Regions from separate parts of the Streptomyces africanus genome, predicted to be linked through region 3. Evidence: riboswitches for the same ligand, from Rfam matches in the RefSeq annotation. Region 3 holds a riboswitch; each other region holds the start of a gene.
The links. A riboswitch is a leader RNA that binds a small molecule or an ion and turns the genes downstream of it on or off. The one in region 3 is predicted to bind cyclic di-AMP.

Region 1 (2,190 bases), 1.8 Mb from region 3:
TGCCCTCCATGACGTACGGCCCTCAGGCCGGCCGCACCACGCTGTGGATCGCCGACTGGCCGTCGTAGTAGATCGACTCCTCGCGCACATAGGTGCCGGGCTTCGGGGCGTGGATCATCATGCCGTTGCCGATGTAGATGCCGACGTGGGTGACGTCGTCGTAGAAGAAGACCAGGTCACCGGGCTGGGCGTCGGCCAGGGAGACCGTGGTGCCGGCGTTGACCTGGTCGTAGGTCGTGCGCGGCAGGGTGACGCCCGCGGCCTTCCACGCGGCCTGGGTGAGGCCGGAGCAGTCGTAGGAACCGGGGCCGACGGCGCCCCAGACGTACGGCTTGCCGATCTGGGCGCGGGCGAAGGCGAGCGCCTTCTCGGCCTTGGTGGCGTACGAGGAGTCGGCCGGGGCCGTCGAGGTGGACGAGCCGGAGCCCGTCGACGAGGAGCCGCTGTCCTGCTGCTGGGCGGCCTGCTCCTGCGCCTGCTGCTGAGCGGCCTGCTGCCGGGCCAGCTCGGCGGCCTTGCGGGCGGCCTCCTGCTGCTTCTCCCGCTCGATCGCCGCGAGCCGTGCCTTCTCCTCGGCGGTCAGCTTCGACAGCAGTTCGCGCGCGTCGGCGAGCTTCCGCTGGACGGTGGCCTTGGCCGTCTTCAGGTCGCCCTGCGTCTCGGTGAGCGTCTCGAGGCTCTCGGTGGCCTCCTGGCGCTTCTTCATCGTCTCGGACTGCTGGGTGACGTAGTCGTCGACCGCGACCTTCTGACGGCCGGTCATCCGGCCCATCAGCTGGGTCTGGTCGAAGTAGTCCTGCGGGGTGTCCGCGAGCAGGAACGTCGCCGTGTCCGGGGCGGAGGCACCGGTGCGGTACTGGGCGGCGGCGAAGGAACCGAGTTCCTCCCGTGCCTCGTTGAGCTTCTGGGTGCGCTCGGCGACGTCGTCGAGGAGGGTGTCGACGCGCTTGCGCTGCTTGGTGGTCTTCTCCTTGGCCGAGTTGTACTTGTCGGTCGCCGACTCGGCCTGGCGGTACAGGTCGTCGACCTTCTTCTCGACTTCCTCGAGACTCGGCTTGTCATCGGCCTCGGGGGCGGCGTTGGCCGACTGGGACAGCAGGGCCACGGATGTGAGGGCCGCCGTTGCCAGGGCGGGGGTCCGTATGCCTGCGACGCGCGTACCAGCGGGACGCGACTTGCGGTGCGACGCCAAGGGAGGCGACTCCTTCCATGCTCCGCCTACCGGGTTAGCTGTCGGGTTCGGGCGGGTATATCGGAAGGGTTGCCCTACGGCCGTCTCCGCGAAGGGAGTCGGGCCGATTCACCCCAGAGTTCTCGGTTGGGTCCCCGGCTCCGGCTGCCGCTGCGGCACACCGGACTCGGCGGAGGCCGCGCGGCCCGGCGACGTTCGCCGGTGGGGGTCGTGCGGCCTGCCCGCACGGTAGCCAACTGGTGTGGCCCTTGTGAAGGTTGATGGGTGATATGCCCGATACATTTTCGTGACCTTATCCCGGAGCGTCGCCGAGAGTGACCGGTCAAGGGTGGTTGGTCACGAGTCGTCCATGATTGTGACGTCCGTAGCAGGCCGTGATCATGTGGGGATGCAGGGTGACGAGGGGGGTCTTTCGGCGATGTGCTCAGGGCGGCGGCGGGCTGTCAGTGGGGCGCCCTAGACTCGGAGAGCGATGAGCAGCCTCTTTGACGACAGCTTCCTGGCGGACCTCCAGGCCCAGCGGGGCCCCGCGGACGAGCCCCCGCCGCCACCCGAGGACGATCACGTACCGGAGCCGGTTCCGGACGATCTGTTCGGCGGGAAGTTCGACGTGCCCCCGGACCGGGACGCCTACTACCGCGACGGCGCCCCGCGCCCGCCGGTGGACACCGCCGCCCTCCTGGAGGGGCTGAACGACAACCAGCGCGCCGCCGTCGTCCACTCCGGCTCCCCGCTGCTCATCGTGGCCGGTGCCGGCTCTGGCAAGACCCGCGTGCTCACGCACCGCATCGCCCACCTGCTCGCCGAGCGGGACGTGCACCCGGGGCAGATCCTCGCGATCACCTTCACCAACAAGGCCGCCGGCGAGATGAAGGAGCGCGTCGAGCAGCTCGTCGGCCCGCGGGCGAACGCGATGTGGGTGATGACCTTCCACAGCGCGTGCGTGCGCATCCTGCGCCGCGAGAGCAAGAAGCTCGGCTTCACGTCCTCGTTCTCGA
Region 2 (2,190 bases), 3.0 Mb from region 3:
TGCGCCGTCAGACGCTCACGCCGTGCGAGCGGAGGTAGGCGACGGGGTCGATGTCGGAGCCGTACTCGGGGCTCGTCCGGGCCTCGAAGTGCAGGTGCGGGCCGGTGACGTTGCCGGTCGCGCCGGACAGGCCGATCTGCTGGCCGGGGGTGACCTTCTGGCCCACCGAGACGCCGATGGACGACAGGTGGCCGTACTGGGTGTACGTGCCGTCGTTCATCTTGATCACGATCTGGTTGCCGTAGGAGCCGCCCCAGCCGGCCTCGACAACCTCGCCCATGCCGACCGCGTGGACGGAGGTGCCGCTGGCGGCGTGGAAGTCGACACCGGTGTGGCTGCCGGAGGACCACAGGCCGCTGCTGGCCTGGTAGCCGGTGGAGACGTACGAGCCGGAGATCGGGGGCACGAAGGTGTTGAGGCGCTTGCGCTCGGCCTCGCGGGCGGCGCGCTCCTTGGCCTCGCGGGCCTTCTCGGCCGCCTCCTTGGCCTCCTTGGCCGCCTCGGCGGCTCGCTCGCGGGCGGCCTCCTCGGCCTTCTTCTTGGCGGCGGCCTCCTCGGCGGCCTGCTTCTGGGCGGCGGCCTGGGCGTCGATCTGCTGGGCCACGGTGTCGCCCATGGTGACGACGGGGGTGAGGCCGGTCTGCTCGACGGAGGGCTCGGCGGCGAAGGCCGGGGCGGCCACGGTGCCGATGACACCGGTGGTGGCGAGGGCCGCGACGCCCGCCGCGCGGGCCGTGCCGCGCTGCATGCGGCTGGGACGACGATGCTTCCCGGTGGCGCGGGTGAACGCCATGGAGTGCCTGGTCCTTTCCTTCCTTCTCGCCTACCGGGTTAGCTGACGGGTTCGGAGCAGGAAGGTCTCCTACGGACCCCCTCGCGGCTCGCGCGGGCGTCCGATTCACCCCAGGGACTGCGGTGGGTCCCCGGCTCCCCTGGCTCGCGCCGTACGGGGACTCGGCGATGACTGTCCGGTGCCGCGGGTGCGGCGCACTGCCTGACGAACAGCCCGGACGAACCTAAGCGGGTCCACTTTCAATTCCCAAACGGATCCGGGTTTTTGTAGCGCATCCCACAGGGCAGACACGCAACCTCCGCACTAATTCGGGCATAAAGGAGCCCTGGTGCCTTAGAAGACAACCAGGGCCCCTACGCGCGCGTGCCCCTACTCGGCGGCGACGACCGCGACTTCGCCGATGCCCAGGGCCTCGACCGGGCCCTTGATCTGCGCCGCGTCACCGACGAGCACCGTCACCAGACGGTCCACCGGGAAGGCGCTGACGGCCGCCGCGGTGGCCTCCACGGTGCCGGTCTCGGCGAGCTGCCGGTACAGCGTGGCCTGGAAGTCGTCGGGCAGGTGCTGCTCGACCTGGTCGGCCAGCGTGCTCGCGACGGCCGCCGCCATCTCATACTTCAGCGGCGCCACGCCGACCAGGTTCTGCACGGCGACGTCCCGCTCGGCGTCGGTCAGCCCCTGGGCGGCGAGCGTGCGCAGCACCGTCCAGAGGTCCTGGAGGGCGGGGCCGGTGTTGGGCGTGTCCACCGAGCCGCTGATGGCGAGCATCGCGGCACCGGTCCCGTCCGGGGCGGACCGGAGGACCTGGCCGAAGGCCCGCACCCCGTAGGTGTAGCCCTTCTCCTCGCGCAGCACGCGGTCCAGGCGGGAGGTGAGGGTGCCGCCGAGGCAGTACGTGCCGAGCACCTGCGCGGGCCACACGCGGTCGTGCCGGTCCGGGCCGATCCGGCCGATCAGCAGCTGCGTCTGGACGGCGCCGGGACGGTCCACGATGACGACCCGGCCCGTGTCGTCGGCGGTCACCGGCGGCACCGGGCGCGGCTCGGCCGCGGTGCCGGTCCAGGCGCCCAGTGTGTCGCCGAGCAGGGCGTCGAGGTCGATGCCGGTGAGGTCGCCGACGACCACGGCGGTGGCCGTGGCGGGCCTGACGTGCCTCTCGTAGAAGGCGCGTACGGCCGCGGAGTCGATCGCGGCGACCGTCTCCTCGGTGCCCTGGCGGGGCCGGGACATGCGCGAGTCCGCGGGGAACAGCTCCTTGGAGAGCTCCTTGGCGGCACGGCGGGCGGGGTTGGCCAGCTCGTGCGGGATCTCGTCGAGGCGGTTGCGGACCAGCCGCTCGACCTCGCTGTCCGCGAACGCGGGGGCCCTCAGGGCGTCGGCGATCAGGCCGAGCCCCT
Region 3 (2,190 bases):
GCGCGTGGCGCACCTGCGGGCTGCTCTCCGGCCTGGAGCAGGACAAGAGCCCGGACACGTCCGACTCGTCCGCTCCGACGGACTCGCCCGGACTGCTCGACTCCGTCGAGTCGTCTCCTGACGGGCAGTCGACCCCGGAGGGCGAAACCACCAAGTCCGACAAGTCATCCGATTCTGCCGACTCCTCGACGCAGGACCCGTCGCCCGCCCCCGAGAGTGACAAGCCCGACAACTCCCGTCAGGGCGACGACTCTTCGGCACCCGCCGCAACCGGAACGGAAACCGAACCCGACACCGCCGCCGGCCGCCACCGCGGCCCCAGCGCCGACGAGGGCACCGCGGCCGAGGACGGCCGTACGTCCGGGTCCGCCGGACGGCACGCCTCGCGCGCCGGCGAGGCCTCGCGGGAGGCGACGGACGGCTCCTACATCGTCCGCCCCGGCGACAGTCTCTGGTCCATCGCGAACTCCCTTGACCTGAGTGGCGGGTGGCACGCGCTCTACGTCGGGAACGAGACGGCCGTCGGCACTGACCCGAACTTCATCCGCCCCGGTCAGAAGCTCACGGTAGAGGGCGAAGCGGACGAGAAGTAGCCGGTGGGGCAGTCCGGAAACGGGGGCGGAAGTCACCCCGAAACCGTGCGAGTTCACGTCACGGTTCGCGCTGAATGTCCCTTATCGGTGCGGTGAGAGATAGATCTCAGAAGCCCTGATCGTCTTTGAAATTCCGCGGATCGCGTGTCTACGGTCATGACCGCTCGTCACCGCGAGCCCCGGCTGCCGCAACGCCGAATCCTGCCAGCGGCCGCACGGGAACAGTCGTCGCGTCAAGCGCCGTAGGCAGGAGCGGGGGACCCAAGGTAAGTGCCCGACCGGCCGGTTGTGCCGGAAGGGCTTGGGGTGAAGCCGTGTCCCGGGAGGGGCGCGGCCGGGCAACTCAACCGGCCCGAACCCGACAGCTCACCTCGCAGGCGTCGGTGAGGGGATCTCTCCATGCTGTTTTCCGGCAAGGGCACGCACCGCCGTCCGTCCAAGACCTCTCGGGTCATCGCCATCGCCGGTGTCACCGGTGCCGCCGTCGCCGCCCCGCTGATGGCGTCCGGCAGCGCCTCCGCCGCCACCGCCTCCGAGTGGGACGCCGTCGCCCAGTGCGAGTCCGGCGGCAACTGGTCCATCAACACCGGCAACGGTTACTACGGCGGTCTGCAGTTCTCCGCCTCCACCTGGTCCGCGTACGGCGGCACCCAGTACGCCTCCACCGCCGACCAGGCCAGCAAGGACCAGCAGATCCAGGTCGCCGAGAAGGTCCTGGCGAGCCAGGGCAAGGGTGCCTGGCCGGTCTGCGGCAAGGGCCTGTCGAGCGCCGGCTACAGCGGCGGCTCCGAGCAGAGCAGCGGCTCCACCGAGACCCGCCAGACCGAGCAGCAGCCGGCCTCCCGCTCCGACGAGCGCCCGGCCCAGACCCAGAAGACGGTCACCACCCCGACCGGCAAGAAGGTCAAGAAGGGTGACGGCGAGTACAAGGTCGTCAAGGGCGACACCCTCAGCTCGATCGCGACCGAGCAGAAGGTCGAGGGCGGCTGGGAGAAGCTGTTCGAGCTGAACAAGGACATCGTCACGGACGCCAACCTGATCTACCCGGGCCAGCAGCTGCACCTGAAGTAAGCGGCGGCCCGCCCCGTCCCCACGGGCTCCCCGCCCCGGTGCGTCTTCCCCCGTACGCACCGGGGCGGGGTTTTTTCTGCCGGTCTTTGCGATCCGGCTTTGTTCCGTTCGGAAACAATTTACTCTCGGTTCTGTCCATGGGGTGGGCGACCCGGTGGCCGATCGCCCGGAGCCGGTTAGGCTCATGTCGCGAGCCACCGCGGCCCGCGCCTCGCCGGGTCCACGCGGCCCGCGTACCCGCGTCACATGAAGAAGGAGATGCTCGTGCCGTCCATCGACGTCGTCGTAGCCCGGGAAATCCTGGACTCCCGAGGCAACCCCACGGTCGAGGTCGAGGTCGGCCTCGACGACGGCAGCACCGGCCGTGCCGCCGTCCCGTCCGGCGCCTCCACGGGCGCCTTCGAGGCCATCGAGCTGCGCGACGGCGACTCGAACCGCTACCTCGGCAAGGGTGTGGAGAAGGCCGTCCTCGCGGTCATCGAGCAGATCGGCCCGGAGCTCGTCGGCTACGACGCCACCGAGCAGC
Region 4 (2,190 bases), 590 kb from region 3:
CTGACGCCGATGGACGACTGGTGCGCGTACCAGATCTCCGTGCCGTCATCGAGGGTCAGGACCGTCTTGTAGCCGTACGACCCGTTCCAGCCGGCCTCGGTGATGGTGCCGCTGTGCACCGCCTTGATGGGCGTGCCCGTGGGGGCGGCGAAGTCGAGGCCGGTGTGGTAGCCGGAGGACCAGTAGGCGCCGGCCTGACCGAAGGTCGAGGTGATGGTGTACGCGGAGGTGGGCAGCGTGTACTGCTTGGCGAGGGCGGCGAGCCGCTCGGCCTCGGCCTTCTTCCGGGCCTCCTCCTCCGCCTTCTTCTTGGCTTCGGCGGCCTTGGCCTTGGCTTCCTTCTCGGCCTTGGCGGCGGCCTCCGCAGCCGCCTTCCGGGCGGCTTCGGCGGAGTCCTGCGCGGCCTTGGTCTCGATCTGTTCCTGCTGGTGCTCGACCTGCGCCATGATCCGGGCGCGCAGTGCCTCACCGGCGCCGGAGGTGCCCTGCTCGGTGTCGGCGGACGCCGTGGCGAGGTCGCTGAGCGGGGTGGCGGAGCCTTCGGGGGTGTCGTCGTCCGAGATGAGGGAACCCACCGAGGGCAGGTCCGGAACGGAGATCGACACCGGCGGCTTGCCGGTCTGGGCGCTGGCCATGCCGCCCGCGCCCACGGCGGCTATGACGCCGACGCCCAGGACGGTGGAGCTGCGCGCGAGTCCTCCGCCGCGCTGCTTGGTGACGCGATGCCGGCCACGGATGGGGCGGATGGACTCCGCGGTGGGGTTCCATTCCTGGAACGGGCCCTCGTCGGTGTGCTGACCGCCGTAGCCGAAGGTTTCGGTGTCGCGCTGGTTCGGCGCGGACGGGGCCGCGGGGGCAGGCCGGTTGGACGCCACGTGGGCGTACTCCTTTCCTTCCTTCTCGCCTACCGGGTTAGCTGACGGGTTCGGAGCAGGAAGGTCTCCTACGCGCGTATACCGGCCGTGCTTCCACGGCGGCATCCGCTCGATTCACCCCAAGTGGTGGTTCCCCGGTTCCCTTTCGGGATTCGGCGCGTGCGCACGGAGCCGCCTTCTGTGACGGCTGGGACGACCGCGCTGCGTTATCGAACGTTAATAGACGCGCGGTGGGTATTCCAGCGGTTCCGCTTGATCATTAACCTTTTTCGCGCGGACCAATCTCCCATGACCGGTCCAAAACGGGCGAGTTGACCGCTGCGTAAGTGACTCACGGGTTTTGACGGTGCGTCAGTTGTGATGCGAAGCGGTGCGATTCACTCACCGACAGTAATGGCGAGCCCAGAGAAAACACCGAGGGCCGGAACCCTTTCGGATTCCGGCCCTCGGCCTTCAGTAGCGGGGACAGGATTTGAACCTGCGACCTCTGGGTTATGAGCCCAGCGAGCTACCGAGCTGCTCCACCCCGCGTCGTTGTGACTCCAGTGTACGCCATCCGCGGGACCGCTCGCGCACACCGGTGCTCAGCGGCGGCGCGGCAGGTGTCGGTTGGGTGCCTTGGCCTGCTCCTCGTGCTCCGGGAGGACGAGGACCTCCACTCCCCGGGCCGCCAGGAGGCCGCTGCCGTCGGCGTCCGCCACGAAGGTGTCCGGCTCGCGCCAGGCCGTGACCACGCGCTGTACGCCCGCGTCGAGGATCAGCCGGGCGCAGGGTGCGGGGCGGGAGGCCCGGCGGGCGCAGGGCTCCAGGCTGCTGTAGACCGTCGCGCCGGCGAGCCTGGGGTCGGCCGGGTCGAGCTTGGCCAGGGCCGCCTCCTCGGCGTGCACGACCGGATCGCCGCCTTCGCGGGAGTGGCCGCGGGCCAGTTCCGTGCCGTCGGCCGCGACGACCACCGCGCCGACGCTGAACGCCGTGTCCGACGGCGGGCACTGTGCGGCCAGTTCGCAGGCGAGGGCCAGCCAGTGGTGGTCGGCGGCGGCGGGCAGGGGGCCGGTGCCGGGGGCGGTCGGCTCGTAGCGCATGAGGACGACGTCCTCGATCCGCCGGGTCTCCAGCAGCCGGAGCCGCCCGGACTGGTAGCCGCCGGGTCCGAAGAGGCGGGGTGCCTCGGGGTCGCCCACGAAGAGCGGGGCGAGGACCAGCTGGAGTTCGTCGGCGAGGCCCTGGGTGAGGAGCTGGGTGTGGATCAGGCCGCCGCCCTCGACCATGAGCCGTCGTACGCCCCGGACGTCGTGCAGGTGGGTGAGGAGCCGCC

Region 1: linked by a shared signal. The riboswitch ahead of QF034_RS25055 (C40 family peptidase) and the one ahead of QF034_RS16140 (LysM peptidoglycan-binding domain-containing protein) in region 3 are both predicted to bind cyclic di-AMP.
Region 2: linked by a shared signal. The riboswitch ahead of QF034_RS30255 (M23 family metallopeptidase) and the one ahead of QF034_RS16140 (LysM peptidoglycan-binding domain-containing protein) in region 3 are both predicted to bind cyclic di-AMP.
Region 4: linked by a shared signal. The riboswitch ahead of QF034_RS19010 (M23 family metallopeptidase) and the one ahead of QF034_RS16140 (LysM peptidoglycan-binding domain-containing protein) in region 3 are both predicted to bind cyclic di-AMP.

The regions. Positions count from the first base shown of each region.
Region 1 is NZ_JAUSYP010000001.1:5,369,204-5,371,393, forward strand. It holds gene QF034_RS25055 (C40 family peptidase) at 23-1,192, opposite strand; cyclic di-AMP (ydaO/yuaA leader) riboswitch at 1,201-1,374, opposite strand; gene pcrA (DNA helicase PcrA) at 1,665-2,190, shown strand, end outside.
Region 2 is NZ_JAUSYP010000001.1:6,525,805-6,527,994, reverse strand. It holds gene QF034_RS30255 (M23 family metallopeptidase) at 8-793, opposite strand; cyclic di-AMP (ydaO/yuaA leader) riboswitch at 807-970, opposite strand; gene QF034_RS30250 (M16 family metallopeptidase) at 1,163-2,190, opposite strand, start outside.
Region 3 is NZ_JAUSYP010000001.1:3,521,703-3,523,892, reverse strand. It holds gene QF034_RS16145 (LysM peptidoglycan-binding domain-containing protein) at 1-593, shown strand, start outside; cyclic di-AMP (ydaO/yuaA leader) riboswitch at 822-988, shown strand; gene QF034_RS16140 (LysM peptidoglycan-binding domain-containing protein) at 993-1,664, shown strand; gene eno (phosphopyruvate hydratase) at 1,929-2,190, shown strand, end outside.
Region 4 is NZ_JAUSYP010000001.1:4,108,970-4,111,159, forward strand. It holds gene QF034_RS19010 (M23 family metallopeptidase) at 1-875, opposite strand, end outside; cyclic di-AMP (ydaO/yuaA leader) riboswitch at 887-1,043, opposite strand; tRNA gene QF034_RS19015 (tRNA-Met) at 1,333-1,406, opposite strand; gene QF034_RS19020 (dihydrofolate reductase family protein) at 1,460-2,190, opposite strand, start outside.